DNA from 4 places in the Herbaspirillum sp. CAH-3 genome. Region 4 is predicted to be linked to each of the others. Evidence: predicted binding sites of a transcription regulator. Region 4 holds the regulator's gene; each other region holds the start of a gene.

Region 1 (7,489 bases), on a different contig from region 4:
TTCTGGATCTCGAAGGCCACTTCATTGGCACCGCCGTGCTTGGGGCCGCGCAGTGCGCCGATGGCGCCGGTGATGGCCGAATACATGTCCGATCCGGTACCGGCAATGACGCGGCCGGTGAAGGTGGAGGCGTTGAATTCGTGTTCCGCGTACAGGATCAGCGAGGTATGCATGGCCTTCTCCCAGGCCTCGGAAGGCTTCTCACCGTGCAGCAGGTGCAGGAAATGCGCGCCGATGGAATCATCATCGGTCTCGACCTCGATGCGGTTGCCGTTGTGGCTGTAGTGGTACCAGTACAGCAGCATGGAACCGAGCGACGCCATCAGGCGGTCGGCGATGTCACGCGCGCCGGGGGTGTTGTGGTCATCCTTCTCGGGCAAGACGCAACCCAGCGCGGAGACACCGGTGCGCATCACGTCCATCGGATGCGAGGCTGCAGGCAGCCATTCCAGCGCCGCCTTGACGTTGGCCGGCAGGCCGCGCAGGGCCTTGAGCTTGGCCTTGTAGGCGCGCAGTTCGGCGGCGGTGGGCAGCTTGCCATGCACCAGCAGGTGGGCGATTTCCTCGAACTCGCAGCTGTCGGCCACATCCAGGATGTCGTAGCCGCGATAGTGCAGGTCATTGCCGGTCTTGCCGACGGTACACAAGGCGGTGTTGCCGGCGGTGACGCCGGAGAGGGCAACGGATTTCTTGGGCTTGAAACCGGGGGTTTGCTGATCGCTCATCGTGTTCTCCTCGTAGTCTGTATTAGGTCAAAGCTAATTATCGGAAGCGGGTATTCAGTTTTGCGTTGATGTCGTCTTACTTGTTCTTCTGCTGTGCAAACAACGCATCCAGACGCTGCTCGTAGCTGTGGTAATCGATGCGGTCATAGAGTTCCATGCGGGTCTGCATGGTGTCGACCACGTTCTTCTGGGTGCCGTCACGGCGGATCGCCTGGTAGACGTTTTCGGCCGCCTTGTTCATGGCGCGGAAGGCCGAGAGCGGATAGAGCACCAGGCCCACATCGGCGCCCTTCAGTTCGTCCACAGTAAACAGCGGGGTCGAGCCGAATTCGGTAATGTTGGCCAGGATCGGCACCTTCACCGCATTGGCGAACTGCTTGTACATGGCCAGGTCGGTGATGGCTTCCGGGAAGATCATGTCGGCACCGGCCTCCACGCAGGCGACGGCGCGTTCGATGGCGGCGTCCAGTCCTTCGACGGCCAGCGCATCGGTGCGCGCCATGATCACGAAGTTCTCATCGGTGCGGGCATCGACGGCGGCCTTGATGCGGTCCACCATTTCCTGCTTGCTGACGATTTCCTTGTTGGGACGATGACCGCAGCGCTTGGCGCCGACCTGGTCTTCGATGTGCATGGCGGCCGCGCCGAACTTGATCATGGACTTGACCGTGCGCGCCACGTTGAAGGCCGAGGCACCGAAGCCGGTATCGACGTCCACCAGCAGCGGCAGGTCGCAGACGTCGGTGATGCGGCGCACGTCAGTGAGCACGTCATCCAGGTTGGAGATGCCCAGGTCGGGCAGGCCCAGCGAACCCGCGGCCACGCCGCCGCCGGACAGGTAGATCGCACGGAAGCCGGCCCGCTTGGCCAGCAGGGCGTGATTGGCGTTGATGGCGCCGATGACTTGCAAGGGGGATTCTTCCTGGACGGCCTGGCGGAACGCTGCGCCTGCGGAGTGGAGAGCCATGGTGGACACCTTCTCGATGAGGTTGAAATACTGGAAAGTCGGATGGTCTGGCTGCGGCCGGGCGGGGAAACACAGCACCCGCCCTGCGACACATGCGTTCATCATTGCAACGGCCGTGCCATCGCAGTGCAGCATTGCCTGGCGCAAGGCCTGAAGAAACCTTCATCTCGCATGGAACCGCCGTGGGACAAGGCTTGCAGGCTGCCCTTCCGATGCCCTTGACAGAGGTGCTGCACCTCCTCCCCCTTGATGTACCGCAACCGGAGGCGTTTCATCAGTGTTACATTAACGTTTCACTGAAACGCCGCAAACACCTGTCATGAAACGCCCTGCCCCCGCTGACCGCCTGGCCGACAAACCCGTGATCTGGACCGTGTCCGTGTCGCGGCTCTCGGAACTCTTCCGCGACATCACGCTGGAGTTCGACGGCGTGGCCGATATCGAGCCCATTCATCTCGGCTTCGACGAGGCCGTGCGCGCCATTCGCGAGCGCCTGGCCAGCGAGCGCTGCGATGTGGTGATCTCGGCCGGCTCCAACGGCGCTTACCTCAAGAGCCGCCTGCCGGTGCCGGTGGTGGTGGCGCGCGCCAGCGGCTTCGACGTGATGCAGGCGCTGGCCCGCGCCCGCCAGATCAGCGCGCGCATCGGGCTGGTCACCTACCAGGAGGCGATGCCGGCCCTGGCCGAGTTCCAGCAGATGTTCGGGCTGGACATTGCCCAGCGCACCTACGCCACCGAGGAAGATGCGCGTGCCGTGGTGCAGGAACTGAAAGCCGGCGGCGTGCAGGCGGTGGTCGGGGCGGGCCTCATCACCGACCTGGCCGAGGAAGCGGGAATGCAGGGCATCTTCCTCTACTCCTCGGCCACGGTGCGCCAGGCCTTTGAAGATGCGCTGGAACTGGCGCGCCTGACGCAGCTGGAAAGCACGCGCGGCCCCAGCCTGCCCGTGGCCGACAGCCTGCGCGCACGGCATCACCTGAAGGACTTGCGCGGCGATTCGGAAGTGATGGAAACGGTGCGCCAGTCCATCACCCTCTTTGCGCGCTCGCCGGCCAACGTGCTGATCCAGGGCGAGACCGGCACCGGCAAGGAACTGGCGGCGCAAGCCATCCATCGCGCCCATCCGCGCATGCAGGGCAAGACCCAGGCCGCCCACCCCTTCGTGGCCATCAATTGCGGCGCGCTGGCTGAATCGCTGCTCGAATCCGAACTGTTCGGTTATGAGGAAGGCGCATTCACCGGCTCACGCCGTGGCGGACGCGCCGGTGTCTTTGAAGCGGCGCATCGCGGCACGCTGCTGCTCGATGAAATCGGCGAGATGCCGCTGCCGCTGCAGACACGCCTGCTGCGCGTGCTGGAAGAGCGCGAGGTCGTGCGCGTGGGCGGCACGCGGCCCATTGCGGTCCAGGTGCGCATCATCAGCGCCACGCACTGCGACCTGGAAGCGCGGGTGCGTGATGGCCGTTTTCGCGCGGACCTGTATTACCGGCTCAGCGTACTGCGTTTGCAGTTGCCGCCCTTGCGGGCGCGCCGCGAGGATATTGCCGCGCTGGCCGAATGGCATCTCAAGCATGCGCTGGCCGCACTGGATGCACGTCCGCATGCCAACCTGGGCGCGGAGCTCCTGCGCTGCGCGCCGCTGCTGGGCGCCTATGACTGGCCGGGCAACGTGCGCGAGCTGCGCAACCTGATGGAGAGGCTGGCCCTGTTCCTGGCCGCAGAACCATTGCAGGCGCTCACCCCCGCGCTGATCCAGCGGGTGGCACCGGAGCTGGCGGGGATGGCTGGAATGGCGCAGCCGCTGCTGTCGAGCGCGGCAGAAATGGTGGCACCGCATGCGCTGACCTCTCCCGACATCGCCCCCGACGCTGACGCCATTGAAGCCGCACTGCGTCGCTTCCGAGGCAACCGCGCCGCTGCGGCGCGCCATCTCGGGATCAGCCGCACCACCCTCTGGCGCAAGCTCAAGGAAGCCGAAGCGCAGCCGAAAGCCCAGGCGTGAGTCTGCATGCACGGGAAACGAGAAAATGATTTCGCAAAACCAGCTGTGCGTCCTGCCTCCTGATAATCCCCCGCACTGCGCCTTGACAGTGCCGCATCGCGCCGCCTATCCTCGCCCGCTGTAACGGCCCCGGCCGTCACAGGGAGCCCACAACCAACCATACACAGCCAGGCAGCCTCCTGCCCCGCCAGGGTCAGAACGGCGTGCTGCTCCTCCATCCACGTATCCATCAGGGAGTCTCCATGACCAGCAACACCACGGCGCCTGGCGCCGGCACCACGCATCCGCAGGCGCGGCGTGCGATCATCTCGTCCTCCATCGGCAATGCGCTCGAATGGTTCGACATCCTCATCTATGGCGCCTTTGCCGTCGTCATCGCCAAACAGTTCTTCCCTACGGGCGACGACAGCGTCTCGCTGCTGCTGACCTTCGCCACCTTCGGCGTGTCCTTCTTCATGCGTCCGCTGGGCGCGGTGGTGCTGGGCGCCTACTCCGACCGTGCAGGCCGCAAGGCGGCGCTGATGCTGTCCATCATGCTCATGACCATCGGCACGGCCATGATCGCCTTCATGCCCAGCTACGCCAGCATCGGCCTGCTGGCACCGGCCGGCATCGCGCTGGGCAAGATGATCCAGGGCTTCTCCGCCGGTGGCGAATTCGGCAGCTCCACCGCCTTCCTGGTGGAACACGCCCCGCATCGCCGTGGTTTCTTCTCCAGCTGGCAGGTGGCCAGCCAGGGCATCAGCCTGCTGCTGGCGGCCATCTTCGGCGCCGTGCTCAACAACATGCTCACCCCCGAGCAACTGGCCTCCTGGGGCTGGCGCGTGCCCTTCATCTTCGGTTTGCTGATCGCACCGGCCGGCATCTATATCCGCCGCCACCTGGATGAAGCGCCCGAGTTCAAGGAATCGAGCGAAAAGACCGATGCGCCGCTGCGCGATACCTTCGCACACCAGAAGATGCGCCTCTTGATCGGTGCCGGCAGCGTCATCATGGCCACCGTCTCGGTGTACCTGTCGCTGTACATCCCGACCTATGCGGTCAAGCAGCTGGGCCTGCCGGCCTGGTCCTCGTTTGCCGCCATGTCGGTGGCCGGCCTGATCATGTTCATCGGCTCGCCGCTGGTGGGCGCCCTGTCCGACAAGATCGGCCGCACGCCCTTCATGATCACCAGCAGCGCGCTCTACATCGTGCTGACCTATCCGATGTTCGTGTTCCTGACCAACTCGCCGGGCTTCCTGCAACTGCTGTTGCTGCAGACCGTCATCGGCGTGCTCATGACCATGTATTTCGCCTCCATGCCAGCCCTGCTGGCCGACATCTTCCCGGTGGCCACGCGCGGCACCGGCATGTCGCTGGCCTATAACATCGCCGTGACCATCTTCGGCGGCTTCGCCGGCCTGATCATCACCTGGCTGATCGACTTCACCGGCAACAAGCTGTCGGTGAGCTACTTCGTCATCTTCGGCGCGGTATTGAGCCTGATCGCCACGCTGGCGGCGCGTTTCGTGCTGCGCCTGCGCTGACCGGAAACAGCCCGGTGCCACAAATCAAAATGATATAAATCATTTACTGCTGTTGAACGGATCGAGTGTCGCTGCGACAGCGACTCCCGCTCCGTCCGTGGCACACCCGCCCGATGGCCAGGATCCCGCGATCCTGGCCATTTTTCTTGATGAAATCCTCATTGCCTGCGCACGAGGCAATTTGTCAGCTTTGATCGATATGCTGTGCACTTCGGTCAACTTGTTGCCAATGTATATTTATGTTTTGACATGCATAATTTGAATAGTGTTTCTGTTTGGCCTCATCCCGTCAAATTCATCTTGAATTTGGGCAAGACTGCCATTACAGTTCAAGGCGCTTCCCCCGGAGCTCATCCTGACGGCCTTGCCGCTCTCCCTTGCAGGCCTTGCGCCTGCGCCGGAAACATCATCCACCCTTTGTCTGCCGTCCATGGCGGCAGGCCAGCCCCCAGAGGGATGTCGTGAATTTCAGACAGACCAAAGTTGCCACCCAGCTTATGTTGGGTTTTTCCGTTTTGATCCTCTTCATGGCCGTGCTTGGTGCAGCGGCCTGGTACGGACTCAATACCGTCGAAGCACAGCTCAGCGAAGTGCAGACCAACCTGATGCCCAGCGTGGCCACGGCCAAGACCATGCAGGCCGAGATCCGCGCCTTCAACCTGGCCCAATATCGCGCGCTCACGGCCAATGATGCGCAACGCATGCAGGACGCCCGCACGCGCCTGACTGCCTCGCTGGGGCGCTACACCAGTGCCGCCGATCAGTATCGTCCGCTCATCCATACGTCCGAGGAGCAAGCCGCCTACGATGAACTGCAAGCCCTGCTGCCGAAGTACCTGGCCGTGAGCCAGCAGATGCTGGCCGCGCTGGAGCAAGGCCGGCAGGAGCAGGCGGTGGACATCATGAAAGATCAACTCTTCCCGCTGCGCGCGGCGATGGAAGTGCAGATCCAGCGTCTCATCACCGTCAACGAAAAGGGCGTCGCCGAAGCCGCCACCAACGCCCGCGACGCCTATGCCAGCAGCCGCATGCTGATCATCGGCCTGACCCTGGCGTCGGCGCTGATCGGCCTGCTGATCGCGCTGCTGATCAGCCGCCGCCTCACGCGCCAGCTGGGTGGCGAGCCAGCTGAAGCGATGTGGCTGTCGGCCCAGATCGCCGCCGGCAACCTGACCGCGCAACTGCAACTGCGCAAGGATGACCGCGCCAGCCTGATGCATTCGCTCATGACCATGCGCGAACAGCTGGCCGGCCTGGTCGGCCAGATCCAGCAGGCCAGCGGCGCCATCCACGTGGCCGCACGCGAAATCGCCCAGGGCAATACCGATCTCTCGCAGCGCACCGAAGAACAGGCCGCCTCGCTGGAGGAAACTGCCTCCAGCATGGAACAGCTGACCAGCACCGTGCAGCAGAATACCGACCACGCCCGCAAGGCCAGCCACGTCGCCAGTGCCGGTGCCGATGTGGCCCGCCGTGGTGAAACGGAAATCGCGCAAGTGGTCAGCACCATGCGCGAGATCGCCGTCAGCTCGCACCAGATGTCGGACATCATCACCGTCATCGAAGGCATCGCTTTCCAGACCAATATCCTGGCCCTCAATGCCGCCGTGGAAGCGGCACGCGCCGGCGAGAACGGTCGCGGTTTCGCCGTGGTGGCCACCGAAGTGCGCGCGCTGGCCCAGCGCAGCGCCGGTGCCGCCAAGGAAATCAAGGGACTCATCGAAGGTTCGGTCAACCGCATCCGGAGCGGCACGACACTGGTGGAAACGGCCGGTGGCACCATCGCCGAAGTCATGCGCGCCTCGGTCGATACCACCCGCATCATCAGCGACATCGCGCATGCCTCGGAAGAGCAAAGCGCCGGCATCACGCAGATCAACGCAGCCATCCTGCAGATGGACCAGGTCACGCAGCAGAACGCCGCGTTGGTGGAACAGGCCGCCGCTGCCGCCCAGGCCATGATGCAGCAGGCCGAACAATTGACGGCGGCGGCATCGGTGTTCCACATCGATGCGCAGCTCCTGCATGCCGCACCGCTCATGCCCGCCCTGGGCACGAATGGCCAGCCGCCCATGCCGCGCCTTGCCATGTGAACGCGCCCTCTTGCTGAATCAGCCAAATGATTTAAATTTTATAAATCGTTTATCGGCAGCAGCAATAAAAATGGCCTGGATCTCGCGATCCAGGCCATTTCCTTTTTTGTGGCCGCCGCCTCTTCCCCTTGCTGATCCTGCCCACGCGGCGGCTCGCGGGCAGGCCTCCCCTGCTT
Region 2 (7,489 bases), on a different contig from region 4:
GGGCCACCGAAGTCTGGATGCGCTGCTCGACCAGTCGCGAGGAGGCCTCGATCATCGGCCCGGCCTGGGTCATGCGCACCAGCACGCCATATTGGGCAGCAGCATGTTGCAGGAACTCGCCCATCATGGTCTCCACCAGCTTTTCCCTGACGGATTCACGCGAGAGCGCCTGGGCCGCGCGCAACTCCAGCTGCCAGGCAGTGCCCGGCTGTGCTTGCGCCTGCGCGCCGGTATCGCCTTGCAGCCACGCCTCGTCGACTACCACCTCCTGAGCACGGATGGCAGCGGCCTTGCTGGCGGCGCCCCAGCGCTGGTAGGCGGCACGGGCCAGGCGTTCGTGCTGGACCGCGGCGACGTCCAGCGACTGGCGGCGACACAGCTCGGCCGCCAGTTCGTGCGCCAGCGCCTGCTCGTGCGGGAAACCTGCCGCATGGGCGGTGCGCGCAGACTGCTCGAAATGCATCAGCGCCTGCAGGGGCTGTCCCTCCAGGCGCGCCAGCTCTCCCTGCAGCAACAGGAGCTTGTTGTGGAAGGTATGGCGATTGGTGCCGGCCCACACCGCGAAACGCTCGCATTGCGTGCGCAGCAGCGTCATGACCGCCTGTTGCGCCTGGGCACCGGATGCGTGACTGCGCGCCACTGCCAGGGCGTGGAAGAGATGACAGTCCGCAATATTGATGTGCGCAGGAATGGCCCGGATAAAGGTGAGCGAACGTTCCAGCAGCGTATGCGCCAGCGCCCATTGCTGCCGGTAACCGGCCAGCATGCCGGCATACAGCCAGATCCAGAAACGCGTGGCCAGTGAGCCGGCACGCGCGGCGCGGTCTTCGCAGCGGGCCAGCCATGCCTGTGCATCTTGCGGCTCAGCCGGCGGCGGCCCCTTCATCAGTTGCACGGCAAATTCCTGCTGCGACAGGATCAGCAATTCGATATCGAGATAGCCGATGGAACGCGTCAGCGCCAGTCCCTGCTCGGCAGCTTCGTCCACCAGCGGCAAGGCTTCGCCCATGGCCAGCATGTCGGAAACGATGTGGTTGCAGGCATAGCAGGCCATGCCGATATCACCGCAGGAGATGCCGCGCTGCCGCGCCTGCTGGGCGTATTCCAGCGCCACTTCCAGCGGCTGGGTCCAGGCCGCGATCTGATCCAGAGCCACCAGGGTAGCGATGCGGCCGGATTCGTAACCATGCTGATCCACCAGGGCCAGGGCCGCCAGCCCGAAGGCATGACCGTCCTCGAACAGGCCGTAGTGGTGCGCGCTGAAGACGCCGAACCAGGCCAATCCATAGGGCGAATCGACGGTCACACCATGGCGCAAGCTCAGTTCCACCAGCTTGGCCAGGTGGGTGAAGCTGAGGTCATCGGCAAAGAACACCGAAGACATCAAGGTCGACAGCAAGGACATGGCTGCGCAGACCTCCTCATCCTGGCACAACGGCAAGTCAGCCAGCGAGGCAATCGGACGACCTCCCAATGCCTGCATGGCATCCTCAAAGGCCTGCCGGACCTGGTGACGGTCAGGATCGCGCTGGAGCACGATGCCGAGGATGCGCAATCCGGTCAGCGAAGCCTCGATGGCCTGTCCATAATCGGAGCGCAGGGTGTGCAGCACCGCCTCAAGCCGATACGCCGACGCGCGCGCAATCGGGGACACGGCGCGCGGCAACATCGCCTGGATGCGCTCGGCAGCCTGTGCCAGGGATACCTTGGCCACCAGCAGCTCGCATTCGATGAGCGCGGCCTCGTAGGCCAGCGCATGGTGATCCTGCCACCAGGTCTGGTCCATCAGTGCCTGTGCGGCGCGTACGTAGTCGGCCGCGCGCTCCACCGCTGAGGCCTGCTGGGCCAGGCGCGCCGCCAGCAACAGGATTCGGGCGAAGGCGGGCCTTTCGATGGCCAGCAGATCGTCCAAGGCGATCTTCTCGATCTGGTTGCCGATCTCGTAGGCATGTGCTTGCCCGTCATCATCCCAGCAAGCGAGCATGCTGCGCGCCACGCGCGCATGCGCTGCGGATTTTTCCTCGGGCGGGGTCAGCGCATAAGCTGCCTCCAGCACACGGTCATGCTGGAATACGCAGGCCGCACCGTGGCGTGCGATCATGCCGCTGCTGCAAAGCTGGTCGATGGCTGCCAGGAATACGGCAGCCTCCAGGCCGCAGGCGCGTTCCAGCAAGACCATCTCGCTGCGGATACCGATGCAGCCGAATTGCTGAAGTACCAGGCGCGCAGGACCGGGCAGGCGGCTGATGCGCTGGATCATCAGGTCCACCACATGCTCGGCATGGCCCGCCAGCAGGCCCTTCTCTTCCAACCATCGCCAGCCTTCGCCGCCACCGACCAGCTCCAGCGCGCCATCGTCGATCCAGCTTTGGAGCAACTGGCGGGCGAAATAAGGATTGCCGCCCGATTTTTCATGCAGCACCTGTACCAGGCTGCCCAGTTGCTCACCGGACTGCGTCAGGGCGTCGTTGACAATATCGCCGAAGGCGCTGGACGACAACGGTTCCACCGTCAGTTCGAGCAGGCGCAAGCGGCTATGGCGCCGGGCATGCAGGGCCTGCTGGCAGCGCTGCGAGAAACTTCCTTCATGATCGCGGTAGGCGCCGACCAGCAAGACGTTGGCAGGCGGATCGGCGAAGAACTCATCGAGGAAGGACAGCGTGGCCTCATCGGCCCAATGCAGATCATCCAGCAACACCACCACGGGCTGGCCGCTTCGGGCGAAGGCCTCGACGCTGCGTACCAGGGCGCGCTCGGTACGGATCCGGCCCTGTGGGGTGAGGATGCTCAAGGCCGGAGCAGACGAACCCAGCAGGTGGCGCGCCTGCGGCACCAGCCCGGTGACCAGGCCGGCATTGCCGCTGACCAGGCCCTGCCAGCGCGCCGCCAGGTCGTCCACTGCGGACTGCTGCTGGCCAAGTGCGTCGACCACCAGCATGTGCACGGCCTGCGCGATCACCGCATAGGGAATGGCGCTGCCGAGCTGATCGCATTTTCCGGCACCGACGGCGGCGCCGCACTCGTGCGCGCGCTTGAGCAGCCAGCGGGCCAGCGCCGATTTGCCGATGCCGCCGCGCCCGCCGATCATCACAACTTCCGTGCCCCCCGTCTCGCATACCCGGTCCAGTGCCTGCTGCAACTTGTCCAGCTCCGGTTCGCGGCCATGCAGGCGCTCTGACCGGAGGTGCGCGGCCAAGGTAGCGGCGGCGTCGAGCTCGAAGGGGGTGATGAAGCCGCTGCCCAGGTATTCGCGCTGGCAACGCAGCAAATCCGTCAGCAGGGCCGTCGCGGAGGAATAGCAGGCAGCAGCCGTCTTGGCCAGCAAACGTGCGACCAGTTGCTCCAGCGGTGCCGGAACATCGCTGCGCAGCGATGACAGCGGGCGCGGCTCGATGGCGCTGTGAACGTACTGCCAGTCGCTGACCTGCTCCTCCGGCCACGGCGCGGCAGCGGCCAGCAGGCGGAAAAACACCTGACCCAGGGCGTACAGGTCGTGATAGACACCGGCCTGGCCCTGCTGTGCGGGCTGATAAGGCAGGGCACGGGAAGACGCGATGAGCGATCCGTCTTCACCGCCCGCGCTGGCGCCGACCAATAGCATCTCGCCTGCCGCCGCATGATAGATGTGTTCCGTGCGCAGGTCCCCATGGAGCAATCCGGCCGCATGCCATTGCCCCAGCTTGCGGGCACAGGCAATGGCAATGACCAGGAAGTCCGCCAGCGGCAGGGGGGCAAGTCCGGCTTGCAGACAGGGATTCGTCTCCGAGGCCGGAAACAGCAGAATCAGCGCATCGCCCTCCCACACCGCTCGCGGGGCCTGGTCCGGGCAGGCCGATGCGATCCTGCGTCCGAACCGCATCTCGCGTTGCAGCCGTGCGTGCGCCTGGACATGCGACAGCGCAGCGCGACGGGCGATCCAGGAATCACCCCCGACGGGGTCCTTCAGCCATAGTGTGTCGATGCCTTCATCGCTGTCCAGCAGTTGCGCTGCGCAGGATGAGATCCGGCAGGTTTCCGGAGAGGTGACGAAAGGGGCGCTGCGGGCGGCATCGGGCATCGGCGTGATCGGGTCGGAAATCGGGTAGCGAAGCAGAGGTAACGGCGGCAATGACTTGCCCCGACATTCTAAGCAAGCCGCACCGGTTCCGGCACACGCGGCCGATGTTTATCTCGCAGAAGGTCGCTAGCGCTGCGGCAACTCGATGCCCAGCTGGGAGGCAATGCGCACCAGGTCGGCCAGGGTGCGGATGCCGAATTTGTCCATCACGCGCCGGCGATGCACCTTGATGGTGACCTCGCTGACATTGAGCACACCCGCAATGACCTTGTTCATGCGACCGGTGGCGACATGGGCGAACACTTCCTTTTCGCGCGGGGTCAATTTGTCGTAGAGGGCCTGCAGCGCAGCGCTGTCCTGCAGCTCGCTCATGCGTGCCGTCTCGCGGTGCATGGCCATCTCGACGGCGCGCATGAGCTGTTCTTCGGTAAAGGGCTTGGTCAGGAATTCCACCGCGCCTTCGCGCATGGCCTTGACGGTCAGCGGGATGGTGCCGTGGCCGGTGAGGAAAATGATGGAGTGCTCCTGGCCCAGGCGTTTGAGCTCCGCCTGCAGATCCAGCCCGTCGGCACCGGGCATCTGGATGTCGAGGATCAGGCAGCAGGGGCCTTCGGGCCGCCGTGCGCGCAGGAACTCATCGGCGCTGGCGTAAGCCGCTACGGTCCAATCGTAGGATTCAAGCAGGGACACGAGGGACGCACGCAGACCTTCATCGTCGTCCACGACGTGGATCATGGGGGTGGGCATCTTTGTATTGTTTCTGGAATGAGCCGAATGATGGCACACAGTACCAACAAGCGTCTCGGGCGGCTGTTATCTCTAAGGATAATAGGCGGCCCGCAGGTCTCGCGCTGATCCCGCGCCACCTTGACGGACCAGCCCCCTGCCGCCCAAGGCTCTGGCACATTTCCTGCTTGCCGAGAAGTGTTGCAGCAACGCCGCGCCGCTTCATCCGGCTATCGCCGCACTGCAACAAATCCTTTACCATGCGCCCCTGCGGCGGCTGCCGACGACACAAGTCAGCCGCACACCGATGGCCGATCCGGCTTACCCGCCGGCCTGGCCATTGACGTGACGCGTTCGTTATCCACGATTGATGATTGGTATTGCCATGACGACTTCCACTGCGGATTCCTCGCCTTCCACCCCCATTGCGTCCACCCCGGCCGCGCGTGCCCCGGCCGTGCCAGCGGTGCGCCACAGCTGGATCGACAATCTCCAGGGCCAGCTCTTCGGGGTGGTGATGATCGCCTTCGGCATGTCCATGCTGCATAGCCTGGGCCTGATCATCGGCCAGATCGCCGGCGTGGCCTTCCTGGTGACCTATGCCACCGGGATCAGCTTCGGCATGGCCTTCACGATCATCAACCTGCCCTTCTACCTGCTGGCCGCCCTGCGCATGGGTGCCGCCTTCACCTGGCGCACGCTGGCAGCCGTCACGGCGGTATCGGTACTGACCAACGTGGCCGGCAACTACATCAGCTACAGCCACCTCGATCCCGCCGTCGGCGCCGTACTGGCCGGGCTGTGCGTGGGCATCGGCCTGATCGGCCTGTTCCGCCACCAGGCCAGCTGCGGCGGCATGAGCATCCTGGCCACCTACGTGCAGGAACGCACCGGCTTCAAGGCCGGCTGGCTGCTCATGGGTTTCGACCTGGCGCTGTTTGCCACGGCGGCGCTGTTCCTGCCGATGGATCGCGTGTTCTATTCGCTGGTCGGTGCCATCACCATGAACCTGTTCGTGGCGTGGAATCACCGCTATGAGTGGTATATCGCGCGCTAGGGAAAACGCGCCGGACAGGGCGATTCCATTACAATCCGGGGCGTCCATGCATCGCACGAATCTTGCTCGCGATGCGGCCAGTCCCCCGTGATTCTCTGCCCTGCCCGCCATGAGCCAAGTCCTGAACTACCTGATCACCGCCCGCCGCTGCGAAGTGGAGGAACTGCAACGCCTGGCGCGCACCTGCCAGCTGGTGCTGACCGTCGGCAAGCTGATCCATTGCCTGCAGCAGGAACGCGGCATCTCCAACATCTACCTCGGCTCGCACGGTGAGCGCGATGCCCAGGTGTGGCAGGAGCGCGTGGCGGCCAGCCAGGCCGCACAAGGCGAATGCGAGACCTGGCTGGAATCGGTCGAACACGACAACGCCCTCTCCAACGGCGCCCGTCTCTATACCCGCATCGCCTTCGCCCTGCACGCGCTGGACGGACTGCCCAAGCTGCGTGCCGATGTAGCCGCACTGGCCTGCACGCCGGCGGCGAGCTACGAGCGTTTCAAGACGGTCGTGGGCGCCCTGCTGGCACTGGTGTTCGAAGCCGCCGACGTGGCGGTGGATCCGCAGATTTCGCGGCTGCTGGTGGCGTTGTTCAACCTGATGCAAGGCAAGGAATTTGCCGGCCGCGAACGGGCCGCCGGCGCCGCCGCGTTTGTCACGGGCAAGATCACGCGCGAGCAGGAACAGACCATCGAAACCCAGATCGAGATGCAGGAACAGGCCTTGCGCCGTTTCGAATCCTTCGCTGAAGGTTTCCGCAACGAATGGACGGCCATGCAGGCCACCCTGCCCCTGGCCGACCTGGAAAGGCTGCGCCGCAAGCTGCTGACCGCCCACGGGCGGCCGCTGGATCCCGAGCTGGCCGATATCTGGTACCAGTGCTGCTCGACCCGCATGGATGGCCTGCACCAGGTGGAGATCCACCTGGCGCAATACGTGCAGTCGCAGTGCCAGGACAAGATCGTCGAATTGCAGAAGGCCCTGGACGACCAGGCCCAGCTGTTCAGCCAGGAGGAGGCGCGCGACCCGCTGGCGGCCTTCTCCAGCCTGGATGGCGAGCCGCTGCCGGAGGACTCCTTGCGCGCGGGCGTCGGGCCGCACCTGACGCACTCCATCGTCGATATTTTGCGCAGCCAGTCCGAGCGCCTGCAGAACCTGACCCAGGAACTGGCCACCGTGCGCGAGAGCCTGGAAGAACGCAAGCTCATCGAACGCGCCAAGGGCGTGCTGATGATGAAGCAGGGCCTCAACGAAGAGGCCGCCTATCGCCTGCTGCGCAAGCATGCGATGAACCAGAACCGGCGCATCGCCGAAGTGGCGCAGGCGATCCTGTCGTTGACCGAAATCCTCCCGGACACCTGAGCCGGCGCCCCCTCCCCTGCTGGCTCAAGCAGCCAGCAGGCGGCTTTCGATGTGACGCTGCCCGGCCAGCGGCCGCCCGTGCGCGCGCTGCAAGGCATCGGCTACGCCCAGCAGCATCTGGTCGCTGAAGGCCGGACCGAATACCGTGATGCCCCAGGGCAGGCCGTTCTTCATGAAATTCATGGGCGTGGCCACGGCGGCGTAATCCAGCATGTTCATGAAGTTGGTGTACCAGCCCAGGTCCGAATTGCGTTGCACCGGCTGCTCGCGCAGTTCCTCCAGCGTCACCGGA
Region 3 (7,489 bases), on a different contig from region 4:
GCCGTTTCGGCAGGGCCCAGCAGGCGCGCGCCACGCTCTGTCAGCTGGCCATTGAGGGGCATGCCGGACAAATGCGCGCCCACCACGGCGACCCGTACCGTGGCCGGCGCGACCAAGCCGGGAATGGCGCCCGGTGCAGGCAGCGGCTGGGCGGTGGAACCTTGTGTCAGACCGGTGGCCTGGTGGTAGCGCTGGCCAAGTTCAGCCAGCCGCCAGTCGCTGCCGCACGGGCCGACGAGGGTGATTCCAAACGGCAGGCCATCGGGCCTCAGGCTGCTTGGCACCGAGATGGCGGCATAGTCCAGCAAATTGACAAAATTCGTGTACGCGCCCAGATTGCGGTTGAGTGCTACAGGGTCCGCGTCCATCGCTGCAATGGTGTAGTGTGTGGGGGCCGTAGGCAGCAGCATCACATCAACTGCGTCTGGGCCCTGCCACAGCGGTGCCACCTGCTGGGCCAGCGCCCGCAGGCGAGTCTGTGCATCGAACAGATCTGCCGCGCTGTAGCTGCGCCCGCTGGCCAGAATGCTTCGCACTGGTTCCACCACTTCGCTGGCGTTTTGATCAAAGAAGCAGCGCACCGCGGCGTAGCGCTCGGCAACGAGTGCACTTTCGTACAGCAGGGCCGCGGTCTTCGCCAGCGGCTCATAGGCGATGGGGACCGACGTACCGCCCAGCGAACGCAGCCGGTTCACCGCCTCGGCAAACGCCGCTTCGGCAGCGCCGTCGCCAAGGAAATCGAGCACATCCGGCACGCCAAAGCGAAAGCCTTCGGGCACGGGCTGACATGCCAATGCGAGTTGCCGGCTGTAGGGGTCCTGGGCGTCATACCCCTGCGCGACTTGCAGTACGGAGGCGGCCACATCCACCGTGCGCGCGAATATGGAAACGCAATCAACACTCTGTGCAGCCGGCACCACCCCGCGGGCGCTGATAAGGCCCTTGGTCGGCTTCAGGCCCACGATGTTGTTCAAGCCGGCAGGCACCCGGCCCGAGCCGGCCGTATCGGTGCCCAGCGCAAAGTCCACCTGGCCGGTTGCCACCACGTAAGCCGAGCCGGAGCTCGACCCGCCCGACACATACGCAGCGTTGAATGCATTGGGCACTGCACCGTGCGGTGTGCGCGTGCCATTGAGCCCGCAGGCGAACTGGTCCATGTTGGTCTTGCCGACCAGCGTTGCCCCGGCCTCCAGAAGGCGCTGCACGACCACCGCGTGGGCGGCTGCGCTGTACGCGAAAGCGGGGCAGGCGGCTGTAGTTGGCAGGCCCGCAACATCAATGTTGTCCTTGACAGCAAAACGAAGTCCGCTGAGCGGCCCCCCAGCAGTGCCCGCTAACGCTGGCTCGCAGCGTAGAAGCCAGGCCTCCTTAGCAAACTGAGACGCTATGCCCTCCATGGAAGAGGCGTTGTCTGAAGAACGGAGGTTGGAATGCACCATTTTGAAGAATTCAATCTTGGATACAAGAACGTAAGCAAGGACTGTGCCAAGGCAGTTGCACAGCCCGGGTGCCTGGTTGCGCCAGTTGATGAGCACCATTGATGCGCCGGGCATGAACCCTCAAGATGAAAGCGGGGAGCGCGATCCCGAGATGCATCAAGGCAAGACTGGAAACCAGTCCTTCGGTAGGATGGTCCACATTGGCGCGGATGTGGATTCACTCTTGGTGCACCGTCTTCGCGGGACCGGTGGCAATCTCAACGAAATATTCCAACGCAAGCAGCCGTGCTGCACGGTCAGGAGACAGAGATGCGGGCTCAGAGGAGTGGCTGGGACGCATACCACCTGCTCGTTTCGCCGCGGTGCACCGCCAGCGCGCTGGCGATGCAATCAGCCTGCCCAGTCCATCAACATCGCTGATGCAACGATGACGAATTCGTGCAGCGGCCAACGCCCTTCACAGTAGAGCCGTTCCCAATAGGTGATGATCACCTGCTCCTTCTTTCCCTCAGGTGAGTTGCCCAGCGGCCAGCACGACATCGAGTTCGTGGGACTGGTTGCGCTGAAGGATCCAGTGAGACCGGATGTGCCGGCTGCCATCACCGAGTGCCGATGTGCAGGTATCCGGGTCGTGATGATCACGGGTTACCATCCCCACACAGCCCTGGCCATCGCACGACAAGCAGGCTTGGTCGCCGACGGGCGATCAGTGATAGGCCCAGAGTTAAACCAACTGGATGACACAGCACTGGCAGCGCGCCTAGCTGACACTCACGTGCTTTGTCGGGTGCAGCCCGAACAGGAAATTCGGCTGTTGCAGGGTTTTCGCAAACAAGGCGATGTGGTCGCGATGACTGGGGACGGCGTCAACGACGTACCCGCCCTCAAGGCTGCTCAAATCGGCGTCGCGATGAGTGCTTGCAGGACTGACGTGGTCCGCACGCCGCTGCACTGCTAATTCCCCTCGTATGCGCGACCCTTCTTTTCTCGCGCCCTCTAGTTCGACAGCGCGGCGCGGCTGAACCGGCAGTCCATCTGCATTGACGTACCCCAGTTCTTCGCCAATGGGTGTTTCTCTACACTCAGGTCTTTGACAAAACTTGCATCGCGCAGTGCCGAGGGCGAAGATGCAACCTTGGGAGTCTCTATGTCTATTTCAGCGAACACTTTGCGTTCTTTGCAGCTGGCGGGCGAAAGCCTTCATGCAGCCCGGCAAGCCTTTGCCCAGGAAGTACAACAAAACGCTAGCCATGTCGTCGGTATCGTCGCCAATGAACCGTTCAGCAGTGATGCGGACCGGGCCTACGCGCGACTGCGCGTTATTGCGCGGATGGCACACGAGCTGCAAACGATGGAAGAGGGGGTCTCCTCGTTTTCAGTGCAATAAGTGACGGTACGAAAAGCTAGCACTGGCGCGGAGGTGGTGTTGGTAGATCGTTGATTTCATTGACTTTCCTGTTCACTTTCAAATCTGCGATTCGTGGCGTCAAACCGTGGTCGGTTTCATCCATTGGTGCCAGTTATCGATGCATTTGGCCGCGAAGGCAGGATTTGGTCAGCATAGCGGTCAACCGGGAAGCGAAACACACCCCGCAAGTTGATGCTCTCCAGCCTGGTGGGCGCAATCTTCCCGATCAGTTCCGGTGGAATGACCTGGCGGCGGTTCGACCAGCGATCCAGGACCGCCTGCATCTGTGAGGTATTCCACGCCATCACGATGTTGGCCATCAGGCTCAACGCATCGGCCACAGCCTGCATTTCATCGACACGTTTGGCCTGCGCCGGGCTGATCCGGCCGGTATAAATGGCGCGCTTGAGGGCGTTAACAGCCTCGCCCCGATTGAGCACCCGGCGCAACTCGTTCCTGAAAGCGTCCTTGACAAAGTAGTCAGCCAAAAACGCCGTACGCAGCAACCGCCCCAATTGCACGCCAGCCTCATAGATTGGATCGCCCTGGGCGGCAGAACCGAACCGCGCAAGAGCTGCCACCGCACTGGCATGTCCGCTCATGACCGAGGCTGCCAGGTGCACCAGACTATCCCAATGCTTTTCGATCAAAGCGACGTCGACATTGGCTTCGCACACCGCAGCGATTTCTGCGGGCACTTTGGTGCCGCGTGGCACAAAGAGGTGGCGCTGTTTGAGTTCCTTCAACCGCGGGCAAAGATCAAAACCAAGCAAACGGGCATGTGACATGGCAAAGTCGGTGTAGCCATGGGTATCCACAGCAAGCTGGCTGGTCTCCAGCTTTTCTTGGCGGATGACACCTTCAATGGCCACGCCCGCCTGGCGCTCATTGAGCACAAAGGGCTGCGCATGGAAGATGCCCCACCGGTCTTTTACATGGGAGTAGATTCCAATGGAAGGTGTGTTGCGCCGAGGATCAAGCCGGGCTTGCCACACCCGTTTGGTGGTCTCCATGGTCATCATGTCAGAAGATGCCAAATCGGACCGCCCCCAGGTGGCGGCAATCGGGTGTCGCTGCATGAATTCCAGCACAGCCTGGCAGGCCTGGCTCAGACGCCGTTCGTCCCGCGCCCAGCGCATGGCCTGGCGAATGCTGGTGGCAGACAATTGCGGAATCATGCGCGCGCATTCGACCGCAGTCAGACTGGTGCCGTGGGCCATGATGCCGGCATAGACCATCAGCAGCTCGTCGGTAGAGCGCGGCTCACGTCCGAGCATGATCCAGCTAAAGCGCACCTGGGCGTCAACGGCCAGAATCACTTCCGGCAATTGAACCTCACCGATGCGGTGATCCAAAGCCGCGCGCAGCTTGGTCACTTCTGGGTCTTCGTCCTCTGCGGGCAATGGCGACAAATGGAGTTCATCATCCACGCGCAGTACGCCACTGCGGGCTGCAGCGGCCACCGCATCGACACCGGCAGTTACTCTGGCCTTGATCCAGCGGCCAATCGCATGGCAACGACACGTCCGCCCTTGAGTACGAAGAGCGGAGACTGTTGATCCAGAACAACCTCCTCGGGCGTCGCCGATGGGAATACTGCGAGATCCGCGACTGCCCCTTCCACGACGCCTAAAAGTGAGGGGAATCCCAGCATGCGGGCAGCGTTGATGGTGACCGCATCGAATACCCGTCTGAGATCTTGCGGTGTTCCCAGCGCGGCAATTTGACAGGCAAAAATGGCTGATCCAAGGGGATTCGCCGCTCCGAGCGGATAGAACGGATCCCGCAGGTTGTCCGAGCCAAACATTACGGAGACTCCGGCATCGAGTAATTCACTCAGCCGCGTAATTTTGACAATGATCGGATTAACCACGACATTAACATCGGCGTCCGCAAGGGCGGCAATGGTCGACCGTGCTACGTCATCCGTCTGTACGGACAGCGAGCTGATGTGCGCGACGGTCACATTGGGCACACGCCGTTCACGGGCAGCTTCAATCACAAAGGGAAGCGTAAAGTCTTCCCGCCGGTCGGACTCATCGACGTGCATGTCTACGGGCAGGCCGAACTCAGCAGCAAGGTCAAAAACGGCTCGGACATGGTCCTGCGGGCGATCATCCAGCGCGGGTGCGCCGCCGACGGCATCCGCGCCCAGTTTGATCGCCTCCCGCATGAGGTCCACGGCCCCCGCAGAGCAGAAGAGTCCCTCCTGAGGGAAGGCGACGATCTGGATATCGATCAATCCCGCGCAGACTTCACGCGCCTCAAGGACACCACGGATACCTGCGAGGCCGACAATCGGGTCGACATCGACGTGTGTCCGCAATGCGGTGGTTCCCGCACGGGATGCCATCAGGGCCGCACGTATGGCCCGTTCTCGAACATCTTCAACCGTGAACGTACGCTTGATATCACGGGTGGCCCGAATTGCCATCTCAAGGCCTCGTCGCGTTCCAAGGTCGCCAATGCTTCCTGCGGGAACCCGATCTGCCGTCAGGGCCTTATCGAGATGGGTGTGAGGCTCTACCAGGCCGGAAGTGACCAGACCCTCATGAGCATCGATCTCCACCGATCCTTTTGTTTTTGTCGACTTCACGATGGACGCAATGCGCCCATCGTGAATAAGAATATCGACAATTCCCTCCGTATCGGCAAGACGCGCGTTACGAATTACGACGTCTACATAACTATGGGTTTCCATTGACATCTCTCACAAGCTAAATGGACGTTGTCATTTTGGCTAGCTGACGGGCCATGTCCAGCGCGTTCTCTATTTGCTCCGCAATAGTGCCCTTTTGGCCCTCAATGAGAAGCGCATTTCCACCGATTGCAACGACGGTGGACCGCTTCACTACCGAGTTTGGCCGCATTGTACATGGCGGTCACACCCCTGCTTGCGCAAAAAAATTGCCACCATCTTCCCGGATCAGCTCACGCTGCTGCGTGATCATACGGGAGAGCAGTTCCGCGCAGGCCTCACTGCGGGTGTGCACGACCTCGACTCCTAGCTCCCGCAGACGATCTTCACCCCACTCGCGAACGGTTGGGGTGCCGATCACGACCTTGGGAATACCATATAGGATCATCGCTCCTGTGCACATTGGACAGGGCGAAAGCGTCGTGTAGAGCACAGTTTCTCGATAAAATTCCGGCGGTTGCCGACCGGCGTTGGCGAGCGCAGTCATTTCTGCGTGATGGAGAGTGCTGCCGGTCTGCGCCCGGAGATTGCGTCCGCGTGAGACCAGCTTGCCGCGGTGGACGAGTACCGATCCGATGGGAAGGCCTCCCTCTAGGAAACTTGCTTCCGCCTCCTCGATTGCGATCTGCAGCATGCTTGATTCAAATTTCGTGTGTTCCATAGGTTATTTTTAGATTACCACACGAGCGAAGGACGGAAGTGCCGCATTCATGGCAATTCTGTATCCATCAAGGTCATGTCCGCCCCCCAATCCGAGCCGCGCCAAGATGGCAGCGATTTCCTCAAGGGGCGGCGGATGCAGCAACGGCGTCATTTCCTAGAGGCTGCGCCAAGCTGGGTTAGCCACCATGTTCGCCCGCTGCAAAATAGCTGTGGCGCGGCTCTGCGCTTCCTCAAGGAACGCCAACTCACGTTCAGGGGGAAGAAAGCTCAAGCGGCGGTTCTCCATCACAACGTTTCCGTCAATCAGGACAGTGTCCACCTCATTGCCGTAAGCCTGAAACACGATCGTGGCCGCCAAATGATGGTGAGGAGTCGTCTGAGGGTGACGCAGGTCAAGCAGGATAAGGTCCGCGCGCTTGCCGGTTTCGATGGAACCAATCTCGTGGTCCATTCCCAACGAACGCGCCCCATCGATCGTCGCCATTTCAAGAATCTTCTCTGGGGTCAGCACGTCCGCATCCCGATGCACCGCGCGGTGAATATGGGCCATAAACTTCATGTCTCCGATCATGTTTACGGAGTCATTACAATTCCCGTCATCTGTTCCAATGCCCACGGCCATGCCGCGCTCCACCATCTCTGGCACGGGGGCCACCCCTGAGCCGAGGTAGGCATTGCTCACAACCTGCGACGCGACCTTCACATTGTGGCGGTGCAGCAGCCGAACATCCTTCCGGTCAAAGTACACGCAATGCGCGACCTGCAGACGCTCATCCAAGAGTCCGTAACACTCCATGTACTCGGCGGGACTCATCCAATGAATCCGCTCATCATGATCGCTCTCCGCCATGTGAAGCGTCCACATTACCGCCCGATCACGGGCGAAGGCTTGTGCCCATCGCATTCCTTCAACTGTCACCGCCGGGGTAGTGGCAGGAGCGGGCCAAACTGATATACGACCTCCTGCCGTGCCATGATACTGATCTGACAGGGCTGTGATCCGATCTTTGGCCACAGCCGTTTCCTCCATGATCGAGCACAGTTCGACTTGGGGAGAGCGAGCCTTCAAGGCGTCCACATACCCTTGAATGCGCCCGTCCATCCGATCAAAGAACATGCGGGCGTAGACGACCCTCACACCCACCTCACCATAGACCGCCATCGCGGCCTCGATGTTGCCTGGGTAGATGGCCGAATCGGCGTTGTCGTTGATCGTCGTAATCCCGCTGCGCACAGCTTCCGCACAATACAACCTCACCGCCACCGCTACGTCCTCCGGTC
Region 4 (7,489 bases):
CAGCGCGAAGGCGGCCTGCCAGGTCACGTTGACGAACTGCGGCAGCACCATGGCCGCGCCCCAGGCCACCACCATGGTCGTGGCAATGGTGGCGGCCACTTGCGCCACGCCCAGGCCGAAGACGATGTGGCGCATGGCCGAGAGCTTGGAGAGCGAAAACTCCAGCCCGATGGAGAACATCAGGAAGACCACGCCGAATTCGGCCAGCGCATGGGTGGTTTCGTTGTCTTCGGCGAAGGCCAGGCCGTGCGGGCCGATGATGATGCCCACCACCAGGTAGCCCAGCATGGGCGGCAACTGCATCATGCGGAAGGCGACCACGCCGAGCACTGCGGCGGCCAGAAGGAAAAGGGTCAGTTCCAGTCCGGAAAACATTGCTGTCGAGTTTCTTGTCAAAAGCCGCCGGGCTCGGCGGGGTTCGATGTGAATGAATTGGCAACGCACCAGCAAGAGGCAGTTCATGCAGCCAGCATTGAACGTGAAGGAAAACCTCGGGCAGCGGCGGGCTTGATCGCCGTAGAATTCATACCTGTGGCGCAACAACAGCAGAGTTATTCACTACGATCGTGGGCTTTCCCCGTCTGTTGCGATGCCGCGCCCGACCTTGGTGCAGGCCGGAATCCCCCGTGGCTGCGGCGCTGCGGCGCGACGCAAAGCTGCACTTCACATCAAATCCGGCAGCATTCCCTTACATCTGGCAAGTTTTTTGCTTTGCTAATTCGTTTATACTTCGGTTATGAGTGTAACCGATGACAAAACCACGCCTGCATCTTTTTCGGCCGGGGCTGCCCGCCGTGCCATCGAACTGGCACGCCAGACCCTGCAGATCGAAGCTGATGCCATCCTGGCCCTGAAAAACCGCCTGCGCGACGACAGCGCCGAACCCCTGGCCCAGGCCGTAGAGGTCTTGCTGCAGTGCGAGGGGCGAGCGGTGGTTTCCGGGATCGGCAAATCCGGCCACATCGGCCGCAAGATGGCTGCAACCCTGGCCTCTACCGGCACCCCGTCGCTGTTCATGCATCCGGCTGAAGCCGCCCATGGCGACCTGGGCATGGTGACCGCGCGCGATGTCTTCATCGCCATTTCCAATTCCGGCGAAACGGCCGAGCTGCTGGCCATCGTCCCCATCATCAAGCGCATGGGCGCAGTGATCATTGCCATGACCGGCAATGACCAGTCCAGCCTGGCGCAGCTTGCGGCCGTGCACCTCAACGTGGGCGTGGCCCAGGAAGCCTGTACCCTCAACCTGGCGCCTACCGCCAGCACCACGGCCGCGCTGGCCATGGGCGATGCGCTGGCGGTGTCGCTGCTGGACGCACGCGGATTCGTCGAGGAAGATTTTGCCCGCTCGCATCCCGGGGGCGCCCTGGGCCGCCGCCTGCTGACCCACGTACGCGATGTCATGCGCAGTGGCGAGGCCATTCCTGCCGTGCGTCCGGATGTGTCCCTGTCGGCCGCGCTCATGGAGATCACCCGCAAGGGCATGGCCATGACCGCCGTGGTGGATGAGCAATTCCGCCCGGTCGGCGTCTTTACCGATGGCGACCTGCGCCGCCTGCTGGAGCGTGGCCAGGACTTCGCCAAGTTCTGCATTGCAGACGTGATGCATGCCAATCCGCAGACCGTCAACCAGGACCAGCTGGCAGTGGATGCGGTGCAATTGATGGAACAATTCCGCATCAACCAGTTGCTGGTCACCGATGCGGCCGGCGTGCTCACGGGCGCGCTGCACATCCACGATCTCACGCGTGCCAAGGTGATCTGATGAATGCGCCAGCCTTCGCCAGCACCCTGCCCGCCGCCGCGCTCGCCAAGGCGGCGCAGGTGCGCCTGATGATCTTCGATGTGGACGGCGTGCTCACCGATGGCGGCCTGTTCTATGGTGATGAGGGTGAAGCCTTCAAGCGCTTCAACGCCCTCGATGGCCACGGCATCAAGATGATGCAGCAGTACGGTACGGCCGCCGCCATCATCACTGCGCGCCAGTCGCCCTTCGTACTGCGCCGGGCGCGCGACCTGGGCATCGCCCATGTCTTCCAGGGCATCCACGACAAGCGCCAGGCTTTCGAGCAATTGCTGCAGCAGGTGCAGCTGGGTCCGCAGGATTGCGGCTACCTGGGGGATGACATCATCGACCTGCCGGTCCTGACCCGCGTGGCCTTCAAGGCCTGCGTGGCCAACGGCCATCGTGAAGTGAAGTCGCGCAGCGACTACGTCACCCAGGCCACCGGCGGCAATGGCGCCGTGCGAGAAATCTGCGACCTGGTCCTGGCCGCGCAAGGCAACTACGAGGCGGCGCTGGCGCCGTACCTGGCATGAGCGGGCACAGCGGGGCACGCAAGGCCGAGCGCATCCGCGTGGCGGTGATCCTGGCGATCCTGATCGGCGCAGCGCTGGGCAGTTTCTGGGTGATGCAGGCCATGCGCGCAGCGGGCGACAAGCAGCCGGTGCAGCGTCCGCGCGGCAAGCCCGACTACTACCTGGAAAACTTCAGCTACGTGAGGATGGGCCCCACCGGCCTGCCGCGCTATGACGTCTCGGGCAGGAAGATGGTGCACTTCCCCACGGATGATTCCTTCGAGATCACCAAGCCGGTCGTGCACAACCTGGACCAGGCCCAGGCGCCCATGGAGCTCTACTCCGATACCGCACGCGTGACGGACGACCAGACCCAGATCCACATGTACGGCAACGCCAACGCGATACGCGCGCCCTACAAGGGGCGCGAGCAGATGCACCTGGTATCGGAATACCTGCTGCTGTTGCCCGACGATGAAATCGTCAAGACCGACAAGCCGGTGGCCATGACCATGGGCACCACGCGCCTGAACGGCGTGGGCATGGTGGCCAACAACGCCACCCAGGTGGTGCAGCTGTTCGGCAATGTACGCGGCTATTACGAGCCGACCCCGAAGAAACGATAACCCGGTAGCGACCGGGACAAGAACGCCAAGAACCGACCAGACAGGAAACCAATGAAACGCTCACTCTTTCTGCCCATGCTGATGCTGGCTGCCGTGTGCGGCGTGGCCAACGCCGAGAAGGCGGACTCCACCAAGCCCACCAACATCGAGGCAGACCAGATGGTGTATGACGATGTGCGCCAGGTGAAGACCTTCACCGGCAACGTGGTCATGACGCGCGGTACGCTCATCATCAAGGCCGGCCGGGTGGTATTGACGACCGACCAGTACGGTTATGAAAACGCCGTGCTGTACGCGGCTCCCGGGTCGCTGGCCAACTTCCGCCAGAAGCGCGACGGCGGTCCCAACCTGTGGATCGAAGGCCAGGCCGAGCGGATCGAATATTCGGAACAGACCGAAGTCTCCAAACTGTTCCAGCGCGCGCACATCCAGCGCATGGATGGTGATCGCATCACCGATGAAGTCAACGGTGAATTCATCTCCTACGACAGCCGTGCGGAGTTCTACTCCGTGAACAATACCGCCAGCGGCGAGAGCAAGCCCGGCGCGGGCCGCATCACCGCCGTGATCCAGCCCAAGAATCCGCCGCCGGCTGGCAGCACCGCACCGGCCACCCCGGCGGCCCAGCCGTCCGGCAAGAACAACGCCGCGCAGCCTGCCCCGCGTCGCGACAACGGAAAGGGCCAATGACGATGGCAGCCAGCTCGCTGGTCGTTCGCGGCCTGAAGAAAAGTTATGGCGCGCGCCAGGTGGTGCGCGATGTCTCGATGGAAGTGCGCAGCGGCGAAGTGGTCGGCCTGCTTGGCCCCAATGGTGCCGGCAAGACCACCTCGTTCTACATGATCGTGGGCCTGGTGCCCTCCGATGGCGGCGAGATCGACCTGGATGGCGCATCCATTTCGCGCATGCCCATCCACAAGCGCGCCACCATGGGCTTGTCTTACCTGCCGCAGGAAGCCTCAGTGTTCCGCAAGCTGACGGTGGAAGACAATATCCGTGCCGTGCTCGAGCTGCGCCAGGAAGACGGCAAGCCGCTCTCGCGCGATGAAATCGAAGGCCGCCTCAACAACCTGCTGCACGAACTGCAGATCGAAAAGCTGCGCGATAGCCAGGCGCTGTCGCTCTCGGGCGGCGAGCGTCGCCGTGTCGAAATCGCCCGCGCACTGGCCACCGATCCGCGCTTCGTGCTGCTCGATGAACCCTTTGCCGGTATCGACCCGATTGCCGTGATCGAGATCCAGCGCATCGTGCGCTTCCTGAAGGAACGCGGCATCGGCGTGCTCATCACCGACCACAATGTGCGCGAGACGCTGGGCATCTGCGACCGCGCCTACATCATCAACCAGGGCACGGTGCTGGCCAGCGGCAATCCGGAAGAGATCATCGCCAACGAATCGGTGCGCCGCGTGTACCTGGGCGAACACTTCCGCATGTAAGCAGGCAACTTACTTTACGCAACGACAGGCAGTGCAACCAGCGGGCCACGCCGCTTCCAGAAAGACAGATGAAACAGTCGCTCCAGTTACGTACCTCGCAGCACCTCGCCTTGACGCCGCAACTGCAGCAGTCGATCAGGCTGCTGCAACTGTCGACGCTGGAACTGCACCAGGAACTGGAACAGATCCTCTCCGACAATCCCCTGCTGGAACGCCTGGACGATGCGCTCGACAATTCGGTGCGCCTGCTGGCCGATGGCGCCGTCTCCAGTTCGCCCTCCAGCGGTGTGGCCGAGGCGCCCGGGGAAGGCAGCGGCGAGGCCGCACCGGCGGCGGCAGATGGCGATTCCAGTTTCGAGTACCAGGACAACAATCCCGACAACGGTGTCACCGGCGATGCTGACTGGAGCTTTGACGATGTCGCACGCAGCGGCAAGTCGCCGGACGACGACGATGCCCGTCCGCAACTCGAAGCCCACGAACTGACCCTGCGCGAACACCTGCTGGAACAGATCCGCGTGACCGCGCGCACCCTGCGCGATCGGGCGCTGCTGGAGCTGCTCACCGATGCGCTCGACGAAAGCGGCTATCTCGAAGAACCGCTGGAAGACATCCACGCGCGCCTGCCTGAAGAGTTGGGCATCGACATGGAAGAGCTGTCCATTTCGCTCAAGCTCCTGCAGAGCCTGGATCCCGCGGGGGTGGGTGCACGCAGTGCCGGTGAATGCCTGGCGCTGCAAATCCGCCGCCTGCCCAAGATCCCCTTTGTCACCCGCAAGCTGGCGCTGAGGATCGTTGAGGATTACCTGCCGCTGTTTGCCCAGCGCGATTTCAACAAGATCAAGAAGGCCCTGGATTGCGATGACGAAGACCTGCGTGAAGCCCAGGCCGTGATCCGCCAATGCCGTCCGCACCCGGGTGCCGAATTCGCGCGCGATGCCTCGGACTATGTGGTGCCGGATGTGATTGTCAAGCAGACAAAGACCGGCTGGCAGGTCATGCTCAACCATGAGGTCATGCCCAAGCTGCGCGTCAATGCGATGTATGCCAGTGCATTGAAGCAAGCCAAGGGCGAAGGTTCGCTGTCGTCGCAGTTGCAGGAAGCCAAGTGGCTCATCAAGAACATGCGGCAACGTTTCGATACAATTTTGCGCGTCGCGCAGGCTATTGTGGAACGTCAAAGAAACTTCTTTTCACATGGGGCAGTCGCCATGCGCCCCCTTGTGCTGCGTGAAATTGCTGATACACTGGGTCTACACGAGAGCACCATCTCTCGCGTGACGACTCAGAAATACATGCTCACTCCGCATGGAATGTTTGAGTTGAAATACTTCTTCGGTAGCCACGTCGCGACTGAAACCGGAGGCGAAGCTTCCTCCACCGCGATACGGGCGCTGATCAAACAGTTGATAGGAGCCGAGAACCCGCAGACCCCATTATCCGATAGCAAGATTGCGGATATGCTGGCAGAACAAGGCATGGTGGTCGCGCGACGCACAGTCGCCAAATACCGCGAAGTGTTGAAGATTCCGCCGGTCAATCTCCGCAAGTCCCTCTGAGTTTTTCCTCAGTTTTTCTGCAGTACCGTTGCTGTGTTCAGGCAAGCATCCGACTGATGCCCGCGCCATCCGACACGAAGACCGTGCCCGTGGTACAGCTGCAGCAGGATCGATTGCACGAACCTCCAGTGACTTCACGATAGGAGTCTTGTATGAATCTGACCATCAGTGGACACCACCTCGAACTGACCCCCGCCATCCGGGAATACGTGCAAAGCAAGCTCTCGCGTATCAAGCGCCATTTCGACAACGTGATCGACGTCAGCGTGATCCTGAGCGTAGATAAACTCACAGAAAAGGAAAAGCGCCAAAAAGCGGAAATCAACGTCCACATCAAGGGGAAGGATCTACATGCGGAAAGCATCGCACACGACCTCTACGCTGCCATTGACACGCTGATCGACAAGCTCGATCGCCAGGTCATCAAGCACAAGGACAAGTTGCAGGAACATCACTCCATGGCCAAGCGCCTGCCGGACGAAACGCCGGAGGATGCGGTGGCCGGAGCGGCATAAGCCAGGACACCCTCGGCAAGCCGCCTCGCAGCCGCAACGCTGCTGAGAAAGCCAGCCGAATTTCATGAGGAAGGGGCGCGCAAGCGCCCTTTTTCATTGATGGCCGCCGAACTGGCGCAAGCCTGTGGAAAAAATATAAATCATTGCGCAAGGCAACTTTTCCACAGCCGTCGCTGAACATGATGCAGGAGCCTGCTGCTTGAATGTGTTCACGTCACCCTCATCTTCGATACGAGAACTTGCATACGATATAAATCATTTCCGTGATGCAATTTCCTGCCCGGTCAGACGGCCGGGCGGACCTTACCCGTTTTCAACGCGCCGGCCGGCTTTTCCCTATAATGTCGGCAATCCCATTTTTAAAGGCATAGCCATGAGCGACGTCCAATCCTGGATCAAAGAAACCGTGACCCAAAACCCCGTGGTGCTGTTCATGAAGGGCACTGCACAGTTCCCGCAATGCGGCTTTTCCGGCAAGGCCATCCAGTTGCTCAAGGCCAGCGGCGCCGAGAACATCGTCACCGTCAACGTGCTGGAAAGCCCGGACGTGCGCCAGGGCATCAAGGAATACTCGAACTGGCCGACCATTCCCCAGCTGTACGTGAAGGGTGAATTCGTCGGCGGCTCCGACATCATGACCGAGATGTTCGAGTCGGGCGAACTGCAGACCCTGATCAAGGGCTGAGTTTTACTTGCCTCGCTGACGCATGACCAGTTCTCCCAACCAGCCACGCCAGCGCCTGATCGTGGCCATCACCGGCGCCACCGGGGCCATCTATGGCGTGCGGCTGCTGGAGCATCTGCGCAAGCACGGCCAGGTGGAAACGCACCTGATGGTGTCCGAAGCCGGCGTGCTCAACCTGCACCAGGAACTGGACATGCGGCGCAAGGATGTGGAAGCGCTGGCCGATGTGGTGCACAACGTGCGCGATGTCGGCGCATGCATCGCCAGCGGTTCCTTCGCCTCCACCGGCATGGTGGTGGCGCCCTGTTCGATGAAGACGCTGGCCGCCGTGGCGCATGGCCTGTCCGACAACCTCATCACCCGCGCAGCG

The links. The regulator sigma-54, encoded in region 4, starts transcription at its own class of promoters, with help from an activator protein. The targets are predictions, from matches to a motif close to TGGCANGNAANCTGCTTT.
Positions count from the first base shown of each region.
Region 1: prpB (methylisocitrate lyase) is a predicted target of sigma-54. The motif match lies at 1,796-1,813, and genes of this name have one in related genera.
Region 2: FYB76_RS17325 (nitrate regulatory protein) is a predicted target of sigma-54. The motif match lies at 5,892-5,909, and genes of this name have one in related genera.
Region 3: atzF (allophanate hydrolase) is a predicted target of sigma-54. The motif match lies at 1,471-1,488, and genes of this name have one in related genera.

Region 1 is NZ_VSWE01000017.1:65,137-72,625, reverse strand. It holds gene prpC (2-methylcitrate synthase) at 1-725, opposite strand, end outside; gene prpB (methylisocitrate lyase) at 802-1,692, opposite strand; gene prpR (propionate catabolism operon regulatory protein PrpR) at 2,012-3,694, shown strand; gene FYB76_RS21215 (MFS transporter) at 3,937-5,220, shown strand; gene FYB76_RS21210 (methyl-accepting chemotaxis protein) at 5,682-7,313, shown strand.
Region 2 is NZ_VSWE01000013.1:47,077-54,565, reverse strand. It holds gene FYB76_RS17340 (ATP-binding sensor histidine kinase) at 1-4,057, opposite strand, end outside; gene FYB76_RS17335 (response regulator transcription factor) at 4,184-4,804, opposite strand; gene FYB76_RS17330 (YitT family protein) at 5,169-5,840, shown strand; gene FYB76_RS17325 (nitrate regulatory protein) at 5,950-7,197, shown strand; gene atzF (allophanate hydrolase) at 7,222-7,489, opposite strand, start outside.
Region 3 is NZ_VSWE01000037.1:1,376-8,864, reverse strand. It holds gene atzF (allophanate hydrolase) at 1-1,397, opposite strand, end outside; gene FYB76_RS26355 (HAD-IC family P-type ATPase) at 1,924-2,397, shown strand; gene FYB76_RS26350 (hypothetical protein) at 2,587-2,826, shown strand; partial or broken gene FYB76_RS26345 (Tn3-like element IS1071 family transposase) at 2,943-4,337, opposite strand; gene FYB76_RS26340 (amidohydrolase family protein) at 4,328-5,548, opposite strand; gene FYB76_RS26335 (nucleoside deaminase) at 5,730-6,179, opposite strand; gene FYB76_RS26330 (amidohydrolase) at 6,363-7,489, opposite strand, start outside.
Region 4 is NZ_VSWE01000010.1:165,728-173,216, reverse strand. It holds gene FYB76_RS14705 (cation:proton antiporter) at 1-375, opposite strand, end outside; gene FYB76_RS14700 (SIS domain-containing protein) at 737-1,765, shown strand; gene FYB76_RS14695 (HAD family hydrolase) at 1,765-2,319, shown strand; gene lptC (LPS export ABC transporter periplasmic protein LptC) at 2,316-2,924, shown strand; gene lptA (lipopolysaccharide transport periplasmic protein LptA) at 2,976-3,614, shown strand; gene lptB (LPS export ABC transporter ATP-binding protein) at 3,611-4,360, shown strand; gene FYB76_RS14675 (RNA polymerase factor sigma-54) at 4,429-5,919, shown strand; gene hpf (ribosome hibernation-promoting factor, HPF/YfiA family) at 6,072-6,434, shown strand; gene grxD (Grx4 family monothiol glutaredoxin) at 6,808-7,119, shown strand; gene FYB76_RS14660 (UbiX family flavin prenyltransferase) at 7,142-7,489, shown strand, end outside.